Regions from separate parts of the Actinomadura luzonensis genome, predicted to be linked through region 3. Evidence: riboswitches for the same ligand, from Rfam matches in the RefSeq annotation. Region 3 holds a riboswitch; each other region holds the start of a gene.
The links. Region 3 has a riboswitch for cyclic di-AMP ahead of MF672_RS20045 (CHAP domain-containing protein). Riboswitches for the same ligand answer to the same signal wherever they lie in the genome.
Positions count from the first base shown of each region.

Region 1: another riboswitch for cyclic di-AMP. It lies ahead of MF672_RS16975 (CHAP domain-containing protein); the one in region 3 lies ahead of MF672_RS20045 (CHAP domain-containing protein).
Region 2: another riboswitch for cyclic di-AMP. It lies ahead of MF672_RS29670 (VldE C-terminal domain-containing protein); the one in region 3 lies ahead of MF672_RS20045 (CHAP domain-containing protein).

Region 1 is NZ_JAKRKC020000001.1:3,462,703-3,469,501, reverse strand. It holds gene MF672_RS16980 (hypothetical protein) at 1-662, shown strand, start outside; cyclic di-AMP (ydaO/yuaA leader) riboswitch at 891-1,030, shown strand; gene MF672_RS16975 (CHAP domain-containing protein) at 1,046-1,711, shown strand; gene MF672_RS16970 (TetR/AcrR family transcriptional regulator) at 1,762-2,331, opposite strand; gene MF672_RS16965 (FBP domain-containing protein) at 2,401-2,898, shown strand; gene MF672_RS16960 (LLM class flavin-dependent oxidoreductase) at 2,918-3,814, opposite strand; gene MF672_RS16955 (cellulose-binding domain-containing protein) at 4,021-5,193, shown strand; partial or broken gene MF672_RS16950 (DUF6010 family protein) at 5,283-5,719, shown strand; gene MF672_RS16945 (helix-turn-helix transcriptional regulator) at 5,690-6,655, opposite strand; gene MF672_RS16940 (ATP-binding cassette domain-containing protein) at 6,717-6,799, shown strand, end outside.
Region 2 is NZ_JAKRKC020000001.1:6,270,565-6,277,363, forward strand. It holds gene MF672_RS29650 (ATP-binding protein) at 1-219, shown strand, start outside; gene MF672_RS29655 (DinB family protein) at 258-758, opposite strand; gene MF672_RS29660 (hypothetical protein) at 770-1,522, opposite strand; gene MF672_RS29665 (2'-5' RNA ligase family protein) at 1,527-2,147, opposite strand; gene MF672_RS29670 (VldE C-terminal domain-containing protein) at 2,294-3,280, opposite strand; cyclic di-AMP (ydaO/yuaA leader) riboswitch at 3,288-3,428, opposite strand; gene galT (galactose-1-phosphate uridylyltransferase) at 3,497-4,576, opposite strand; gene MF672_RS29680 (DeoR/GlpR family DNA-binding transcription regulator) at 4,573-5,355, opposite strand; gene MF672_RS52245 (50S ribosomal protein bL37) at 5,498-5,575, shown strand; gene MF672_RS29685 (TrpB-like pyridoxal phosphate-dependent enzyme) at 5,611-6,799, opposite strand, start outside.
Region 3 is NZ_JAKRKC020000001.1:4,118,023-4,124,821, forward strand. It holds gene MF672_RS20020 (polysialyltransferase family glycosyltransferase) at 1-359, shown strand, start outside; gene MF672_RS20025 (DUF6716 putative glycosyltransferase) at 422-1,582, opposite strand; gene MF672_RS20030 (hypothetical protein) at 1,585-2,529, opposite strand; gene MF672_RS20035 (aldo/keto reductase) at 2,652-3,473, shown strand; gene MF672_RS20040 (Gfo/Idh/MocA family protein) at 3,494-4,447, shown strand; cyclic di-AMP (ydaO/yuaA leader) riboswitch at 4,570-4,707, shown strand; gene MF672_RS20045 (CHAP domain-containing protein) at 4,720-5,460, shown strand; gene MF672_RS20050 (PadR family transcriptional regulator) at 5,550-6,122, opposite strand; gene MF672_RS20055 (class II aldolase/adducin family protein) at 6,336-6,799, shown strand, end outside.

The sequences.
Region 1 (6,799 bases), 660 kb from region 3:
ACCCGGTCGCGTTCCGGTTCCTGGTGCGGGCGCTGGAGGACCGGGTCTGGCGGTACGGGCCCGTCGTGCCGTACTGGCCGCTCGGCTGGCGCGCCTGGGAACGCATGCGGCAGCGGGCCGCCGGTGAGCACGCCCCCGCTCCCCGGCGGGCCGCCCGGCCCTGGCGGCGGCTGGGCCAGGCCGCCGCCGCGCTCGCCGCCGCCACGGCCACCGCCGCCGTGATCGTGCTGCACGACCTGCCGCGCCCGGCGCTCGTGCCGCCCGTGGTCGCCGCCGCCGACGGGCTCACCGTCGCCGCCGACCCGCTGCCCGGAGCCGCCCCCTGGTACGTCGCCCGCCGCGTCTCCGGCCCCGCCGCCTGCCCCTCGTCGTGGGCCTGCTTCTACCAGTACGACGACTTCAACCGCCGCTCCCCCGGCTGGATGATCCTCGCCCACGACCCTGGCGGCCGCGCCACCGGCTGCTACGACTTCACTCCCCCGTACGACAAGGCGATGAGCTCCTGGATCAACAACACCGCCGTCGCCATCGCCTGGCACCCCGCCCACCACGACCACGGCCCGCCCCACCGCATGAACCCGCACGCCCGCGCCGCCCACCTCGGCCTCGCCGCCCGCACCGCCTCCTCCTTCCACATCCTGGCGGGCAAAGCCCGCCCCTGACCGCGGCATGCCCGCACGTGACCTCCGCCCGCCCTCGCGTGGGTCTCATGACGCGGGAAGGCGGGCAGGACCCGCCCGTGACCGCGGCATGTCCGCACGTGACCTCCGCCCGGCCTCATGGGGATTTCATGACGCGGGAATGACGCAGGTCAGAGGCGTGTTGTACAGTTCCGTGAGCGTCGCGGAGACGACGCCATGTTCGACACCCTCCCACCGCCGGGCGACGAATGCCCGCGGCCGCTGAATCCGCCGTCGCGCGGAACCGGGGACCCAATCTCATCGGGGTGAATCGGCGCTCAGCCGCGCCGTAGGGCAGCTTCCAATGCCCGAACCCGTCAGCTAACCCGGTAAGCGGCATGGAAGCACAAAGGAGCAACTCCCTCATGGCCATCAGCCGTCTCATCCGTGCCCGCAAGCTCGACGCCGCCAAGCTCGCGCTGGGCGCGACGCTCGCCGCCTCCGCCTTCGGCGCCACCGCCGCCGTCGACGCGCAGGCCGACAGCGCCAGGCAGAACGCGGCCGCGCCCGCCGTCAGCAACCGCGACGCCCGCGTCAACGTCACCGCCCAGCAGGTCCTGGACCTGGCCAGGGCCCAGGTCGGCACGTCCGAGAACGCCAGCGGCGGCGGCACCAAGTTCCAGCAGTGGTACGCCGGCTCCGCCCGCGCCGGCGAGACCGTGCTGCGCGACGGCGGCAGCCGCGCCGCCTACCTCAACGCCCCCTGGTGCTCGATGTTCGTCTCCTGGGTCGGCGAGGAGAGCGGCGCCCGCACCCAGGTCGGCTGGGACGCCTACACCGTCGCCCACGCCAAGTGGTTCGCCGCCAACCAGCGCTGGGGCACCGAGCCGAAGCCCGGCGCCGTGGTGTTCTTCTCCTGGAGCGGCAGCAAGAGCCTGAGCGCCATCAACCACGTCGGGTTCGTCGTCAAGGACAACGGCGACGGCACGATCTCCACGATCGAGGGCAACACCGGCAACGGCAAGGTCGAGGAGCGCGTCCGGCCGGCCTCGCAGGTCGTCGGGTACGGCTACCCGAACTACGCCGCCTGAGCCCGCCGGGCCAGATCAGGCCAGATCAGGTCAGATCAGGCCCGTACGGGTCATTCCGGGGGCCAGTCGCGCAGGACGGCGTCCAGCGCGTCGAGCGTGCGGGCCCAGGACAGGTCCGCCGCGCGCGCCGTGCGGCTGAAGCCGCCCTGCGTCTCCAGGCTGACGAAGCCGTGGAAGGTGCTGTGCAGCATGCGCACGGCGTCGGTCTGGGCCGGCTCCGGCAGGTCGTAGCCGCGCAGGATGGCCCGGGTCATCTCCGCGTGCCGGCGGGCCGCGCTGGCGTAGGCGGTCGCGTCGTCCAGCGGCAGCTGGGCGGCGGCGTACCGGCCCGGATGCTCCTTGGCGTAGCCGCGGTAGGCGTCGGCGAAGGCGACCAGCGCGTCCTTGCCCGCCCGGCCGGCCAGCGCGGCGGCGGCCCGCTCGGCCAGCTCGGCCAGACCCAGCACCGCCACCCGCACCCGCAGGTCGTGGGCGTCCTTGACGTGCGCGTACAGCGCGGCGGGCTGGACGCCGAACCGGCGGGCCAGCGCCGAGACGGTCAGGTTGTGGAAGCCGATCTCGTCGGCCAGCTCGGCCGCCGCCAGCGTCAGCCGTTCCGCGGTCAGTCCCGCCCGTGCCACCCGCGCCCCCACAACTTAAAGCCTTTAAGGATTTGCATAATAGCATTAAGGAAACTAGCCTCGCCGCTCATGAGACCTCTGACCGAACGCGACATCCGCACGTCGTTCGTCAACTGCTCCAAGGGCGAGGCCGGCCGCGCCGGCATCCCCAAGGACCTCCACGACCTGCCCTGGGACGACCTCGACTTCCTCGGCTGGCGGGATCCCGGCGCACCCGAGCGCGCCTACCTGGTCGCCGAGCGCGACGCCCGGCTGACCGGCGTCGCGCTCCGCGTCACCTCCGGCGGCTCGCGCGCGTTCACCTCGCGCAGCATGTGCTCGCTGTGCCTGACCACGCACACCGGCGGCGGCGTCGCGCTGATGACCGCCCGCCGCACCGGCGAGTCCGGCCGCCAGGGCAACTCCGTCGGCCAGTACCTGTGCGCCGACCTCGCCTGCTCGCTCTACCTGCGCGGACGCAAGGAGTCCGCGGGCGCCGGCGTCGTGGAGGAGTCGCTCACCCTGGCCGACAAGCTCGCCCGCACCCAGGCCAACCTGCGCTCCTTCCTGGACCGGGTGACCGGCTGACCGGTGACCGGGTGAGCGCTCAGCCGCGCACCGGGCCGATCAGCTCCTCCGCCGCCCAGCTCGCCGCCCCCGGCGGGTACGGCGACGGCAGGTTGAGCACGAAGTGCGAGAACCCGGCCTCCCGCAGCCGCCGCAGGGACTCCCGGGCCGAGGCCGGATCGTCGTAGGAGACGGGCAGCTGCACCGAGCGGGTGATCCCGGCCGGGTCCCGGCCGATCTCCGCGCACAGCTCGTCCAGCACGGCGGCGCGCCGCACCAGGTGCTCGACCGGGTTGACCGGCGGGCCGATCGCGTTCCAGACGTCGGCGTGCTCGGCGACGACCCGCAGCGTCGCGGTGCCCGAGCCGCCGATCAGGATCGGCGGGTGCGGGCGCTGCACCGGCTTGGGGCTGCAGCGCGCGCCGGTCAGCCGGTAGTGCCGCCCGGCGAAGTCGAAGACGTCCTCGGTCCACAACCGGCGGATCACTGTGCACGCCTCGCCGAGCGCCGCCACCGCCGCGCGCCACGGCACCAGCGGGATGCCGTACCCGTCGTACTCGGGAGCCACCGCGGCGGCGTCCGGCAGGCCGCCCACCCCGATCCCCAGGTCGAGCCGGCCGCCGGAGATCACGTCGAGCGTCGCCGCCATCTTCGCCAGCACCGCCGGCGGGCGCAGCCGGTTGTTGGTCACCATCAGCCCGAACCGCAGCCGCCGCGTCTGCACGGCCAGGGCCGTCAGCAGCGTCCACCCCTCGTGCACCGGCCCCGAGGCGTCCACGATCCGGCCGCCCACGTAGGGGACGAGATGGTCGTACAACCAGGCGTGCCCGATCTCCGGGATCGTGTCCGCCTCGCGCCAGACGCGCAGGATGTCGTCGTAGCCGACGTTGGCCGGGGTCGTCTTGATGCCGAAACTCGGCGTGCCGTCGTGAGTCATGGGCGCGAGGCTAGGACCCGAAGCGCGCTCGAAGTCAAGGCGCGTGAAAGATTCACCGGGCGGGACGACGGGGGCGCTGGTCGGGGCGGGTGCGGGCGGCGGCGGCGTTGACAGCGCGGGCCGCCGGCGCGAAACATCGTCGGCGGACCCGCTGTTGGGAGCGCTCCCAATCCTGTGACAGGCCGACCCCGAAGGCGAGCGATGTCATGACCCGTCCCCCCGTGCGGCTGTGGACCGCCCTCGTCTGCGCCGCCGTCCTGGCCCTGGCCGGGCTCGCGGTGAGCCGCCCCGCCGCGGCCGACGCCGGCTGCCGCGTCGACTACACCGTCAACCAGTGGCAGGGCGGCTTCACCGCCCAGGTCAAGGTGACGAACCTCGGCACGGCGCTCAGCGGCTGGCGGCTGCGGTGGACGTACGCCGGGGGGCAGCGCGTCACCAGCGCCTGGAACGCCACCGTCGAGCAGAACGCCGCCACCGTCACCGCCGCGAACCTCACCTGGAACGCCGCCCTGCCCACCGGCGGCGCCGCCGAGTTCGGCCTCCAGGGCACCTGGACGACGGCCAACCCCGCCCCCGCCGACTTCGCGCTCAACGACGTCCTGTGCAACGGCGTCACCACCGCGACCCCGACGAGCACCCCGACGGCCACGCCGACGGTCACGCCCACGCCGACGGTCACGCCCACCGGCCAGCCCGGCTGCTCCGGCGCGGCCGTGTGCTCCGGCTTCGAGGACCAGTCCGGCGCCCCGTCCGGCGACTGGCAGGTCGCCACCCCCAACTGCTCGGGCACCGGCACCGCGAGCATCGACACCGCCGTCGCCCACACCGGCGCGAAATCCCTGCGCATCAACGGCGGCGGCAACTACTGCAACCACGTCTTCGCCGCCACCACCCGCGACGTCTCCCACGTCGGTGCCGTCCTGTACGCCCGCATGTGGGTGCGCCACACCACCGCCCTGCCCGCCGGCCACGTCAGCATGATCACCATGGCCGACGCCAACGACGGCAACCGCGACCTGCGCATCGGCGGCCAGAACGGCGCCCTGCAATGGAACCGCGAATCCGACGACGCCACCCTGCCCGAGCAGAGCCCGGCCGGCGTCGCCCTCAGCACCCCCCTGCCGACCGGCCGCTGGGTGTGCCTGCGCTACGAGATCGACACCACCCGCCAGTCGATGCGCACCTACCTCGACGACCAGGAGGTCACGGGCCTGCGCGTGGACGGCGTCCCCACCCAGGACGTCGACTCCCAATGGCTGCGCCGCTCCACCGCCCCCCGCCCGGCCACCCTGCGGCTCGGCTGGGAGAGCTACGGCGGCGACAGCGACACCCTCTGGTACGACGACGTCGCCGTCGGCTCCTCCCCGCTGCCGTGCTGACCGGACCGGAGCGCGCCTGGCGATAATCCGGCGGAACGTGGCACTCCAGCCGCTGGGACCGGCCGCCCGCCGGTCCTAGCCTGGCGCCCATGTCCAGCGCCGTCTCCATCGCCATCTCCCTCGCCGTCTCCATCCTCATGCCGATCGTCATCGGGATCGTCGCCGTCTGCCTGCTGTCCCTCATCCCCGAGCCGCACCGCCGCCGGTTCAACGCCGTGCTGGTCGCCGGCGCCGGCGCGGCCTACCTCAGCGGCGGCGGCCTCGGCCCCGCCGAGCTCGCCCTGCCGGCCGTCATGACCTACGTCGCCTACCGCGGCCTGGACAGCTGGGCCTGGATCGGCGCCGGCTGGCTGCTGCACACCGCCTGGACGTCGTGCACCACCTCAAAGGCAGCCCCATCCTGCCGTTCGCCGAGCACTCCTCCTTCGGCTGCGCCCTGTGCGACCCCGTGATCGCGCTGTGGTGCCTCGCGGGCGGCCCGCCCGTCCTCGCCCGGCTACGCGCCCGCGCCGGTCGCGCCGCCTAGCCGCTCGCCGAACACGCGCAGCGCGGCCCCGAACCGGGCCGGCTCCTCGACGGTGAACGGCGCGTCCAGGAAAGCGAGGTTCAGCAGCAGCCACTGCCAGGTGTCGAGCATCAGCACCGCCCTGGTGCGTCCCTCGCCCAGCGACTCCAGCTCCGCCTCCTGGTGGGCGAAGGCGTCGGCGACGGCCGGCAGCGGCGCCTCCACGGTGACGACGACCCGCTCGCGGTCCTTGTTCAGGCCCTGGCGCAGGTAGTCCAGCGCGCTGCCGGCCGGCAGCGGGCGCGGCTCGTAGCCGGCGGTGGAGGTGCGCAGCCCGCTCACCCGGTCCGTGCGGAAGACCCGCCAGCCGTCCCTGCCCAGGTCATAGGCGAGCAGGTACCAGCGCAGCTGGTGGTGGACGTGACGGTACGGCTCGGCCCGCCGGCAGGTGCGCGCGCCGTCCTTGCCGGCGTAGTCGAAGGTGACGACGCGGCGGCGCTGGATCGCCTCGGCCAGCTCGGCCAGCACCTCCGCGCTGACGCTCGGCGCCCGCGCCGCGCCCGTCTCCAGGCTCGCGCGCAGGTGCGCGGCCCGGTGCCGCAGCCGCTTGGGCAGGAACTGGTCGACCTTGCCGTAGGCGCGGGTCGCCGCCTCGTCCAGGCTGCCCTCCGCGGCGCGGCCGGTCGCGGCCAGCGTGGCCAGCCCCAGCAGCGTCGCGATGGCCTCGTCGTCGTCCAGCACCAGCGGGGGCAGCGCGCTGCCCGCCACCAGCCGGTAGTGGCCGCCCGGGCCCGGCTGCGTCGTCACCGGATAGCCGTAGCCGCGCAGCCGGTCCACGTCACGGCGCAGGGTGCGGGCGCTGACGCCGAGCCGGGCGACGAGCTCGTCGCCGGTGAACGCCCGGCCCGTCTGCAACGTGGCCAGCAGGGCGAGGATGCGCTGGGTGACGTCCGCCATGCCCGCCAGTCTGCCCTGATGCGGCCAGAATGCGACCGCATCTGCTCGTAACGTCGAGCGCATGAACGTCATCCGCATCCGGGGCGCCCGGACCAACAACCTGCGTGACCTCGACGTCGACCTGCCGCGCGGCCGGCTGATCGT
Region 2 (6,799 bases), 2.2 Mb from region 3:
CGGCGCGAGATCGAGCTGCTGCTCATGCGGGTCACGCCCCACGTGCTGCTGGCCGTGGCCGACCCGAGCGACGAGGTGCCGCGCCGCAAGGAGCCCGACTTCATCTCCGAGAACGGCCGCGGGCTCTACATCGTCGAGACCTACAGCCAGAGCTGGGGCTGGGACCGGCTGGCCCGGGGCGGCAAGGCCGTCTGGGCGCTGTTCCGCACCGAGTCCTGACCGGCCTCCCCGGCCGCCTGTCTCCCGTCAGTCCCCCGTCAGTCGCCCGTCGCGCCGTCGATGCGCTCGCGCAGCAGGTCGGCGTGGCCGTTGTGGCGGGCGTACTCCTCGATCATGTGGACCAGGATCCAGCGGTGCGTGCACTCGCGGCCGTTGCGGTCGCCCACGGCCTCCAGGGGCTTGGCGGCGGAGATCGCGCGGGCCCGCTCGACCTCGTCGCGCCAGGTCGCGAACGCCTCCTCCACCGAGGCGGTGTCGACCTCGTTGAAGTCGGCGTCGTTGTCGCGGTCCTTGTCCCACAGCTTGGGGACGTCCTCGCCGTTCAGCACGCGGCGGAACCACGCGCGCTCGACGTGCGCCATGTGCCGGACCAGCCCGAGCAGGGAGAGCGTGGACGGCGGCGCGCTGCGCAGGCGCAGCTGCTCGTCGCTCAGGCCCTCGCATTTGTAGACGAGGGTGGCGCGGTGCCATTCGAGCCAGTTGCCGAGCACGGTGCGCTCGTCCCCGGTGAGCGGGGGCGGGATACGGGAGTCTGTCACGGGATCCGACCTTATCGCGCGCTCTGAGCACGGTGTCCGGTCTGCAGGACGCGGCAGACCGCCTCGCGCACGCCGTCGTCCCGTACCTTGCCGACGAAGTCCTCGGGCGTGCCGCCGCACAGGCGGCGCAGCTCCGGCGAGGCGTCGAGGAGGTCCTGGATCAGGACGCGTTGCGGGGCGAGCCGCCGGGGCGCGCCCCCGGGGCCGGCCAGGCAGCCGTGCCTGCCGGTGTAGACCGAGACGGGCGGGCGGCGCAGGCCGGACTCCAGCGTGACGGGCCGGTCCAGGAGGCGGCGCTCGTAGTTGGGCTCGGTGAGGTCGAGGGCGGCGAGCTGGCGCTCGTCCAGCCAGAGCACGAACAGCCGGGAGGTCTCCCCCGGCGTGCCGATCGGCGCGGCGGGCACGTAGCCCCACCTGCTGACGTGCGCCGACACCCCCGGCGCGACACCGGGGACGTCGGCGAGCGTCATCGGCACGACCGGGCGCACGGCGTGGCCGCGGAACTTGCGCAGCAGCTGGCCGGGCGCGGCGTTCGAGCCGACCGCGGCCACCGGATGACGCTCGGCCATCGGCGCGAACCCGCCGCCGGCCAGGAGCGCGGCGAGGCTCCGGCCGCCCGCCTCCCACTCCTCCGGGCCGCGCCCGGCGGCGGGGCGCAGCGGCAGGTACGCCGCGTCGAACAGCACGCCCGAGGTCGCCGGGATCCGGCCGGGATAGGTGAGCGGGCGCGCGATCGGGTCGTCCGCGAACAGCGGCGTGCCCACCGGATCACCCGCCCAGCCGGGCCTCGGCGCGGGTCGTCCACCTGTAGACCCACTCGGGGGCGAGCACCCGCTCCTGGACGATCAGCGCCACCCGGTCCACCTCGACCTCGGCGGGGCCGGCGGTCACGGCGCGCAGCGCCTCCTCGTACGGCCCGGCCGACCCCGGGGCGCCCGCGTAGGTGAGGCTGACGTGCGGCCAGAAGCCCCCCGCCGGCTCCGGCACCGGCGTCACGGCGGCGATCCCGGCCCGGACCTCGTCCCTGAGGCGGCGCACCGCGTCGGCGGGCGCCGGCTCCAGGACCACCCCTTCCCCGGCCACCGCCGCCCGGTGGAAGGTCAGCGTGAACGGCGGGAGCCGCCGCAGCCGCACGGCGACCGCCGCCGCCACGGCGTCGAGGCGCGTGGGCGGCACCTCGTCCGCCCAGCCCACGGACTGCATGGTCAGGTGCAGCCAGCGGACCGGGACCGGGTGGTGGCCGGGCACCCGCGCCAGCGCCTCCTGGTAGCGCTCCGCCAGGCGGTGCAGGCGGGGAGCGCGTTCGAAGGTCAGGTGCCAGGTGCAGGCCAGCCGGCCGGGGCGCCAGCCCTCGCGCGGCCACCAGTGCGCGCGTACCTCGTCCGCCACCGGCGGCACCTCCTTCGGCCTGCTCCGGGACGCCGCCATTCTCCCAGCCGCCCGGCGGGTCAGGAGCGGGGCGGCGTGACGTGCAGGACGATCACGCCGGACGGCAGGGACCGGGCCTCGGGGCGGGCCCCTCGATGTCCGGAATCTCAGTTCATCGAGATGTGGACGTGGTCGTAGTGGTTCTCGGTGACGCTGCCGCGGTCGGACATCGCGCGCCAGCCGGAGCCCGAGTTGATGCGCTGCTTCCAGATCACGTACTTGATGCCGAGCTTGTCCTGGTTCTGCAGGGCCCAGGCGGCGATGCGGTCGCCGAGGGCGCTGTCGGCGGCGGTGGGCATGGTGCCGCCGGAGCTCATCATGAAGTCGCAGGCCCGGCCGAGCGGGTGCTCGCCGCTGGAGCCGGCGCGGAAGCAGCCCACGCTGAACGGCAGCGCGAAGTTCTTCTCCACCTGCGCGCGCATGAGGCGGGTGCGCGGGGTGATGTTGTCCGTCCCTGAGGGCAGCTCGGGGGCCCAGCTTCCGTCGGAGTTGCGGCCGGTGCCGTACGGGACGAGGTCGGCCAGCTTCTCCTTGATGTCGTCGATGACGTCCTCGGCCTTCTTCCGCTGCTCGGCGACCGTGGCCGCGTCGCCGCGGATCCTGGTCGCCAGCGCCTGGGCCTCGGCGGCGGCCTTCTTCTTCTCGTCGCGGGCCTTGGCCACGCCCTGGACCAGCGCCTCCTGCTCGGTGATGAGCTGCCCGAGCACGGCCGCGCTGGCGCCGTCCAGCATGAAGCCCGGCACCGGGGGGTTGCCGTTCTGGTAGCGGAGGCGGGCGAGCTCGGCGACGCGCTGCTCAGAGGCGGCCAGCGTGCGCTCGGCGGCGGCCAGGCGCTCCTTGGCGGCGCTCGCGGCCTCCTGGGCCTTGGCCAGCTCGACGCGCTTGAGGTTGTACTGCTCGATGAGCTTGTCGACCTTGGTGTTGAGCTGCTTGAGCTGGGCCCGCAGCTCCGACTCCTCGGGCTTCGGCGCGGCGGCCGCCGTCCGTGCCCCGGCGAGGGCCGGAGCCGCCGGGAGGACGGCGAGGGTGGCGAGGACGGTGACGAGGCCGGTCACCAGGCTGATGGCAAGGGGCGCGGGGGACGGAGCCGCCACGTGCTGATGTTCCTCTCCCTGAGCCGGCCGGGTTAGCTGACGGGTTCGGGCGTGAGAGTGTCGTCCCTACCACCGAAGTGGATTCACCCCAGGTGCGGTGGGTCCCCGGCTCCCGGGCGACGCGCCCGGGATTAGGCGTGCAACGGCTGTTACCGCCGGTACATATGGGGATATTAATGGTAGATCACGAGTCATGCGACCCCAAGTAGAAATCCATTAGTGATCAAGTTGTGATCGGAGCAGGCGCGCCGCCTCCTCCGGCAGCACGTCGTTGACGAAGGCGCCCATCGCCGACTCCGACCCCGCCAGGTACTTCAGCTTCTCCGGCGCCCGCCTGATGCTGAACAGCTCCAGGTGCAGGTACGCCAGGTCGCGCCCCTCACGCACGGGCGCCTGGTGCCAGGCCGAGATGTACGGCATCACCACGCCGAACAACCCGTCGAAGGCCCGCAGCACCGAGGTGTAGAGCGGCGCGAACGCGGCCCGCTCGGCGTCGCTCAGCGCGGGCAGGTCGGGCACCTGCCGGTGCGGATACACGTGCACCTCGAACGGCCAGCGCGCGGCGGCCGGCACGAACGCCGTCCAGTGCTCGTTCGCGGTCACGACGCGGGTGCCCGCCGCCCGCTCGGCGGCGAGGACGTCGGCGAACAGGTTGCCCGCCCCCCGGTGCCGGGCGGCCGCGCCGAGGTGCAGCTTGGTGCGCGGGGTGACGTACGGGTAGGCGTAGATCTGCCCGTGCGGGTGCGCGAGCGTGATGCCGATCTCCGAGCCCCGGTTCTCGAAGCAGAACACCTGCTCCACGCCCTCGATGCCGGACAGCTCCGCGGTGCGGTCGGCCCACGCCTCCATGACCAGCTCGACACGGTCGTCGGACAGGCGGGAGAAGCTGGAGTCGTGGTCGGAGGTGAAGCAGACGACCTCGCAGCGGCCGGCGCCGGGACGGACCGCGCTGAGGCCGCCGACCTCCTCATAAGTCCCGAAATTTCGGGAGAAGGAGGGGAAACGGTTCTCGAAGACCACCACGTCGTAGTCGTCCGCCGGGATCTCCGTCGACCGGCCCTCCCTCGACGGGCACAGCGGGCACTCGGCGGCCGTGCCCGTCGGCTGGAACGTCCGCGTCTGCCGGTGCCCGGCGATCGCGACCCACTCCTCCGTCAGCGGGTCGTAGCGCAGCTCGGAGGCCACCGGCCGGGGGCCCAGCTCGCGCCGGTCCACCGCGCTGCGGTCGGCGTCGTCGCGCCGGTCGAAGTAGATGAGCTCCCGGCCGTCGGCCAGGTGGGTGATGGTGCGCTTCAAAGCGAGCCCTCTTCCGCGATGATGAGTTCTCCGGCCCGGTCGGCCAGCTCGGTGCGTGCGTCCTGCGGCAGCCCCGCGTCGCTGATGACCACGTCGGCCTCGCTCAGCTCGGCGATGGTGCTGATGCCGACCGTGTTCCACTTGGTGTGGTCGGCCGGGACCACCAGGCGGCCGGCCGCCGCCACCAGCTCCCTGTCGGTCTCCGACTCCAGCAGGTTGGGCGTGGTGAACCCGGCCCGCACGCTCATCCCGTGGACGCCGAGGAAGAGCGTGTCCACGTGCAGGCGGCGGATCGCGGCCACCGCGACCGGGCCCACCAACGCGTCGGAGGGGGTGCGCACCCCGCCGGTCAGCACGACCGTGCGGTCGGCGCGCGGGCTGCGGTGGAAGACCTCGGCGACGGGGATGGAGTTGGTGATCACGGTGAGCTCGGGCACGCTCACGAGGTGGTGGGCGAGGGCCCACGTGGTGGTGCCGGCCGACAGCGCGACGGCGGTGCCCGGCCGGACGAGGCGGGCGGCGCGGCGGGCGATGGCCTGCTTCTCCGGCTGCTGGCGGGCGGACTTGGCGGTGAAGCCCGGCTCCTCGGTGGAGCCGGGGCCGAGGGCGGTCGCGCCGCCGTGCACCTTCTCCAGCAGGCCGCGCTCGGCCAGCACCTCCAGGTCGCGGCGGATGGTCATGTCGGAGACGCCGAGCTCGCGGACGAGGTCGGCCACCCGTACGCCGCCGTTGCTGCGTACGCGCTCCAGGATCGCCTGCTGACGCTGCTGTGCGAGCACCCCAGCTCCTTCCAACAGATTCCACCAAATTATGACACGAATATGTTGGGGGAATGTTAGTTCGGCAGGACCCCTTGCCTGGTCGGCGCGGCGGCGGGACTGTGGGGATCACTGCCGGACCCCGAGCGCGGGAGGCGAGCTTATGGCCAGGCGGGCACGCAAGGGCAGGGCGCGCAAGAAGAAGAAGGCGAACCACGGCAAGCGCCCCACCGCACGCTAGGAGCCGGGTGGCCGCCCGGCGGCCACCCGGTCCCGTCAGCCGGGAAGCTCGGTCAGCGCCTGGTCGATGCGCTCCTGCGGCAGCGTGTGGTCCTCCATGCGGTCCCCCATGAAGCGGTCGTAGGCCGCGAGGTCGAAGTGGCCGTGGCCGCACAATGCGGTGAGGATGACCTTCTCCTCGCCGCTCTCCTTGCAGCGCAGGGCCTCCGCGATGGTCTCGGCCAGGGCGTGGGTGGGCTCGGGCGCCGGGACGATCCCCTCAGTGCGGGCGAAGCGGACACCGGCCGCGAAGCACTCGTTCTGGGCGCGGGTGACGGCCTCGAACAGGCCCAGCTCGTACATGTGCGACAGCAGCGGCGACATACCGTGATAGCGCAGGCCGCCCGCGTGGATCGGGTCCGGCACGAACGAGTGGCCGAGCGTGTGCATCTTGAGCAGCGGCGTCAGGCCGGCGGTGTCGCCGAAGTCGTAGGCGTACACGCCGCGCGTGAACGACGGGCAGGCGGCCGGCTCGACCGCGCGGAAGACGGTGCCGATGCGGCCGGCCAGCTTCTCGCGCAGGAACGGGAACATCAGGCCCGCGAAGTTGGAGCCGCCGCCGGTGCAGCCGATCACCAGGTCGGGCATCTCGGGAAGCTGCTCCAGGGCCTCCTCGCCGATGAGCGTCTGGTGCATGAGCACGTGGTTCAGCACCGAGCCGAGCGCGTAACGGGCGTCGGGGGTCGCGGCGGCCACCTCGACGGCCTCGCTGATCGCGATGCCGAGGCTGCCCGGCGAGTCGGGGTCGCCGGCCAGGACCTTGCTGCCCGCGCCGGTCACCGGGGACGGGCTCGCGTGCACCGTCGCGCCGTACACCTGCATGAGGGAGCGGCGATAGGGCTTCTGGTCGTAGGAGGCGCGGACCATCCAGACCTGACACTCCAGGTCGAACTGGGAGCAGGCGAACGCCAGCGCCGACCCCCACTGCCCCGCCCCGGTCTCGGTGGTGAGCAGCCGGACGCCCTCGCGGGCGTTGTAGTACGCCTGGGGCACGGCCGTGTTCGGCTTGTGGGAGCCGGCCGGGGAGACGCCCTCGTACTTGTAGTAGATCCTGGCCGACGTCCCGAGGGCCTTCTCCAGGCGGCGGGCCCGGATCAGCGGCGTCGGCCGCCAGAGCCGGTAGACCTCCAGGACCTCCTCCGGGATCGGCACGAACCGCTCGGTGGCGACCTCCTGGGCGATCAGC
Region 3 (6,799 bases):
GCCTGGTGACCGCGCGGCGCTACTTCGGGCTGCCGGTCGCCTCCTTCGGGACGGACCTGGTGCTGGAGCGGCTGGCGCCCTACGAGAACAGCAACCGCGTCCCGGTCACCATCGTGGACGCGCTGCTGCCCCGCCTGTCGGCGGACGGGCGGATCGAGGAGCCGCCGCCGGTGGAGCTGGAGGCGCTGGTGCGTGCGGTCGGCTACTGCATGCAGGCCGAGGCGTACCCGGAGCTGCGCCCGGCGGAGATCGCCTTCGACGCCCGCTACTTCAAGCGCAAGCGGCTGGAGACCCTGGGCTTCCTGGCCCGGCCGACGGCGTTGTCCCGGCTGAAGAAGAAGATCCGGGCCGCCATATGAGGCGCCGGGCCCCCGGGGAGGTACGGCCGGGGGCCCGGCGCCTGCTCAGGTGAGGGCCCTGCTCAGGTGAGGGCCCTGAGGTAGCGGCGCATCCGCCGCTTGGCCCGGTAGCCGGCCCGCAGCATGGACGGGTGCACCTCGACCCGCAGCCGGGCCCGCCGCCGGGCCGCCGCGTGCTCGGGGCCGTCCAGCAGGGACGCGGCCGGCCTGCGCGGCCGGGCGGTCACCAGCCCGGACAGCAGCGCGGCCCAGTCGCCGCGCTCGGCGGGATGGAAGTAGTTGGCCGCGCACCAGGCGGGCGAGGCCGTGCGGAAGCCGCCCTCGGCCAGCTCGTCGAGCGTGCCCAGCAGGCCGCTGCCCTCGAACACCAGGTTGATCATCTCGGCGCTGACGCCGAAGTCGCTCAGCACCAGCGACGGCACGCCCAGCGCGATCGCCTCCAGCGCCGCCGTCGAGCTGACGGTGACGAACCCGGCCGCGCGCGTCAGGTGCTCGTGCATGGAGCCGGCGGCGAAGCGCAGCCGTCCCGGCTCGCCCATCTCGCGCCAGAGCCGCTGGTAGTGGTGGCGCTCGTGGTGGGTCTGCCGCTCGTCCTCCAGGGCGCGCAGCTTGACGACCACGTCCAGGTCGGGGCGGCGCGCGGCCAGCCCGGCCAGCGCCCGCAGGATCTCCTCGCGCTGCTCGCGCTCGCGCGGCACCTTGGCCTGGGTGGCGAAGACGACCCGGTCGCCGCCCGCGGCCGGCGCGCCGGCGCGCAGGAACGGCAGCCGGGCCAGGCCCACCGCCCCTCCCCCGCCGAGCCGCGCGGCGATCTCACCGAACTCGGCCGCCTCCCGCTCGCTGTGCACCACGAACAGGTCGCAGCCGCTGCGGAAGATCCACGCCTTCTCCGTCGCCGGCACCGAGATGCCCGGCAGCCCGCTGACGAACACCGGCCGCGGGTCGAGCCCGTCCAGCACCTCGGCCACCAGCACGTCCACCACGGGGCCGGTGCAGGCCACGAGGATCACGTCGGGCCGGGTGCGCTCGGCCAGCCGGCGCACCGACCGGGCCGACAGCACCGGCGGGGCCGCCCGGCCGCCGACCGCGGCCGCGATCTGCTCGGGCGAGGGCGCGATCGGCGTGCGGACCACGGCGAGGTCCGTCACGGCGCCCTCGGGCAGGTCGTCGAGCAGGCAGGCCGCCCACTTCAGGTACGAGTCGGAGTCGGCAACCGCCAACACGTTCAACCGGGCACTCCAGTCAGATGCGAGCGCAGGGCGGGGGCCGCCCTGCTGGTCCACCAGTCATCGGGAACGTCCACGGGCTCGACGGCGACGCCGCGCGGGCCGAGCAGGACCCGCAGCGAGGTGATGGCGGTCGAGGGGAGGCTGAGCACGCGCTGGCCGGCGTGCAGGCCGCGCAGGGTCAGCTCGGCGGGCGCGCCGGGGTCGTGCACGGTGATGCCGGGCCGCTCCCGGATCAGCGCCACGTCCAGCGGGTCCTCGCGGCGGTGCGGGTAGTAGGCGAGCGGCTCCTGGGCGGCGAGGTCGCTCAGCCAGCGCAGGTAGCGGTCGCGGTGGACCAGGCCGTTGCGGACCAGGGAGGTGCCGAGCACGACCGTGCGCTCGGCCGGGCCGTGCTCGCTCGGCGGCTGGGCGCGCAGCCAGTCGAACTCGTGCCGCACCAGGTGCACGCCGGCGGCGCGGACGGCCTCGGCCAGCTGGTCGTCCACGGTGAGCGCGGTGAAGACCGACACCTTGCTCAGGCGCAGCCGCAGCGCGGCGGCCAGGCCGAGCGCGGTGCGCAGCGGGGCCGGCTCGGCGCGGGCGCGCAGCAGCGGCCGCGCCGGCCCGGCGGCCAGCAGCTCCAGCAGCCGCAGCGTGGCCAGCCCGTCGTCGACGACGACGATGTGGCCGGGTCGCGACAGCAGCCAGCGGAGCTGCACCTTGCCGGAGAAGGCGTCGCCGACGGCCTGGACCCGGCGGGGCATGCGCTCGCGCGGCTCGGCCAGCACCAGCCCGTCCGGCAGCCCCAGCGAGCGCAGCTCCTTGCGGGTGGCCTTCAGCGGCCGCAGGCCCGCGCGCGGCACGACGGCCGTCTCGGGCCCGAGGAGCCCGGCGTGGTGGGCCTCGACGGCGCACAGCATCTGGAGCGGGGACTCCACCCAGGCCGACGCCTGTCCGACCACTCGTTGCCCTCCCGACCGGGTGTTGGGGCCCTCCCAGCCTGGGGTGATGGCCCGTTCATGACCCCGCTAAGTTACCCCTGCCGCCTTAAGCCGCTCGGAACGCGACGTGAACAATGGAGGGTATGAACTCGCTCATGCTCAACACCGACGGCGTGCAGATCCCGCAGCTCGGGTTCGGCGTCTGGCAGATACCCGGCGACGAGGCCGAGCAGGCCGTGCGGACCGCGCTGGAGGCCGGCTACCGGCACATCGACACCGCCGCCGCGTACGGCAACGAGGAGGGCGTGGGCCGGGCCGTGCGCGACAGCGGGCTGCCGCGCGAGAAGGTGTTCGTCACCACCAAGCTGTGGAACGGCGACCACGGCCGCGCCGAGCAGGCCTTCGACGAGAGCCTGTCCCGTCTCGGCCTCGACTACGTCGACCTCTACCTCATCCACTGGCCGGTCCCGCGGCAGGACGCGTACGTGCAGGCGTGGCGGGCCTTCGAGAAGATCTACCGCGACGGCCGGGCCAGGGCGATCGGCGTGTCCAACTTCACCGTCCGGACGCTGACCCGGCTGATGGAGGAGACCGACATCACGCCGTCCATCAACCAGATCGAGCTGCACCCCTACCTGCAGCAGCGCGAGATGCGCGACTTCCACGAGGCCAACGGCATCCTGACCGAGGCGTGGAGCCCGCTCGGGCAGGGCCGGGGCCTGCTGGGCGACCCGGCGCTCGCGGTGCTGTCGGAGAAGTACGGCAAGACGCCGGCTCAGATCGTGCTCCGCTGGCACCTGCAGCTCGGCAACGTGGTCATCCCGAAGTCCGCCACCCCGGCGCGGATCAAGGAGAACATCGACGTGTTCGACTTCATCCTGGACACCGAGGACATGGCCGCTCTCGGGGCCCTCAACCAGGGCAAGCGCCTCGGACCGGACCCCGACACGTTCAACGTCGCCTGACCCGTCTACGATCTCGCCTTGTGCGAGATTTTGCGTGGGGCATAGCGGCGACCGGCGGCATCGCCCGGACGGTGGGGGCGGCCATCGCGGCCGAGCCCGGCATGCGGGTGGCCGCGGTCGGCTCCCGCGACCTCGGGCGGGCGCGGGCGCTGGCCGCGACGCTGGGCGCGGAGTCGGCGCACGGCTCCTACGAGCAGTTGTGCGCCGACCCGGCCGTCGACGCGGTCTACGTCGCCACGCCGCACGCCCAGCACCTCCAGGTGGCCGAGGCCGCCATCGCGCACGGCAAGGCCGTGCTGTGCGAGAAGCCGCTCGCGGCCACCGTCGAGGACGCCGCGACCATGGTGCGCCTGGCGCGCGAGGCGGGCGTCTTCCTCATGGAGGCGATGTGGATGCGGTTCAACCCGCTCATCCGCCTGATCGCCGCCGACGAGCGCTTCGGCGAGATCCGCTCGGTGCAGGCGTCCTTCGGCTTCGCGCTGCCCTACGACCCCGCGCACCGGCTGTGGGCGCCCGAGCTGGGCGGCGGCGCGCTGCTCGACCTCGGGATCTACCCGTTCGGGCTGGCCCAGCTCCTGCTCGGCCGGCCCGCCGGGCTGCACGTGACCGGCTCGCTCGCTTCGAACGGGGTGGACGCCGAGACGGCCGGGGTGCTGACCTACCCGGGGGGCCGGCACGCCCTCGTGGCGACCTCGCTGCTCGCCGACTACCCCAACGACGCCCGGGTCGTGGGCACCGGGCTGCGGGCGGAGATCCCGGCCCCGTTCTGGGCGCCGCAGCGGATCGTGCTGAGCGGTCCCGGCGTGGAGCGGGAGGAGCACGTGCTGGATCCGGCCGACAACGGCTACGCCGGCGAGCTGCGCGAGGTGCGCGCCGCGGTGGCCGAGGGCAGGACCGAATCAGCGATCATGCCTCTTGACGAATCCCTTGCCATGATGGGGCTTCTGGCCGAGGCGCGGGGGCAACTCGCTTAGCTGGGCTTTTATGGATTTGTAATCCCCTTGCCATGTGTATTACCTTGTGGGGCATCTCAGGGCATACGTCCGGTTTGTCCGGCTATGTCTGACCATCAAGTGAGAGATCACATCACAGGATCGTCCTGTGACCGCTGAATCCGCCCACGGGCGGAACCGGGGACCCACGTCCTTTGGGGTGAGTCGGCACCGCGGTGCCGTAGGGCAGCTTCCACGCCCGAACCCGTCAGCTAACCCGGTAAGCGGCATGGAAGCAAGGAGCAACCCCCTCGATGGCCATGCACCGCATCACCGCTGCCCGAAAGATCGACATCGCCCGCGCCGCGCTCGGCGCGACCATCGCCGCCGCCGCGTTCGGCGCCCACTCCGCCGCGAACGCCGACAGCGCCCCGGCCACCGCCGGGCAGCACCTCGCCACCTCCACCAGCGCCACCACCGCCACCACCGGCACCGCCGGCACCGCTGACGCCCGCCCCGCCGACCACGCCGCGCCCCGGGCCCACGAAGAGACCAAGATCAGCGTCACCGCCGACCAGGTGCTGGCGCTGGCCCGCTCCCAGGTCGGCACCAGCGAGAATGCCGCCGGCGGCGGCACCCCGTACCAGCAGTGGTACGCCGGCTCCCGGCGGGCCGCCGAGACCATCGCCCGCGACGGCGGCTCCCCCACCGCCTACCTCAACGCCCCCTGGTGCGCCATGTTCGTCTCCTGGGTCGGCGAGAAGACCGGCGCCCGCCCGCAGGTCGGCTGGGACGCCTACACCGTCACCTACGCCAAGTGGTTCCAGGCCAACCACCGCTTCGGCGCCCTGGCCAAGCCCGGCGCCGTGGTGTTCTTCTCCTGGAGCGGCAGCAAGGACCTCGACGACATCAACCACGTCGGGTTCGTCGTCAAGGACAACCAGAACGGCACCATCTCCACCATCGAGGGCAACACCGGCAACGGCAAGGTGGAGGAGCGCGTCCGGCCCAAGTCGCAGGTCGTCGGCTACGGCTACCCCGAGTACGCCTCCTGAGCCACTCCCCCACGCCACTCCCCCACGCACGAGCGCGCGTCCCCATCGCCCGGGGACGCGCGCTCGTCGCTTTCCCGGCTCTTCCCGGATCACGCCTCCAGGAGGCGCAGGCTCTCGCGCGCCCACTCGGCGCGGGCCGTCGCGACGGCGATCTGCCCGGCGAAGACGTGCGCCTTCAGCGCGGCGATGCGGTCGTGCTCGGCCGCCGGGCGGCTCTTCAGCCGCTCCTTGATCAGGTCGGTCTCCTTGGCCAGCAGCGCCTCGCGGTGCGCGCGCCACTCGGCGACCAGCTGCTCCTGCTCGGCGATGAACGCCTTCAGCACCGACGCCGCCCGGTCGGGCTCGATCATGTCGAAGAACAACGCCTGCAGGAAGAACGCGTCACGCGCCGGCGGCGGCGGGTGCGGGGTGGCGAGCCAGGTGCGCAGCTCCGCCAGGCCGCGCTCGGTGATCGAGTAGACGGTGCGGCTCAGCCTGGTGCCCCGGACCTCCTTCTGGCCCTCGATGAGCCCGGCCTGCTCCATCTGGCGCAGCGTGGGATAGATCTGGCTCTGCGGCGCCGACCACACCCAGCGCGGGGCGGCCTCGAAGAAGCGGGTCAGCTCGTACCCGTTCATGGGGCGCGCCTCCAGGACGCCGAGCAGCGCGTGCTGAAGCGACATGCCCTCCAGCATAGGGACGGGGTGAACGCTTCCTCTAGAACAGGTATGGAGATACATGTATTGTCCTCCCTGTCTTGAGAGGGGCTGGGGTCGTGCGCGGCTCTGACTTGTGCGGGCCGGGCCGTGGGAACGCGGCGCGGCCTTGTCCGGGGCGGGCCGAGTCGTGCGGAGCTGGCGCGGCGGCCTGGTGGGCGAGCGGGAGAGGTGACGGCGGTGCACACGGAGCCGGATGGCGAGACCGCGCGCGCGGAAGCGGCGCCCGGCATGCCGTCCACGCCGGGGCAGCGGGTCGCTACGGAGCCTGCTGGGGCGGAGCGGGCTGTGGTGGAGCTGGTGGCGGCGGGGCGGGCGTTGGCGGGGGCGGGGCTGGTGACCGCGTTCGGGCACGTCTCCGTGCGGATCGCTCCCGACCGCCTGCTGATGACGCCGCCGTCGCCCCTCGGGACCCTCACCCCGGCCTCCCCGTACGCCGAGATCCCGCTCGACGCGAACGACCTGCCCGCCGGCGCGCCGCGCGAGGCGTGGATCCACGTCGAGCTGGCGCGCGCCCGGCCCGGCGCCGGCGCGATCTGCCGGGCGCAGCCGCCCGTCGCCACCGCTCTCGCCGCGGCCGGGGTGCCGATCCGGCCGCTGCACGGGCAGGGGGCCTTCCTCGGCCCCGAGGTGCCCGTGTTCGA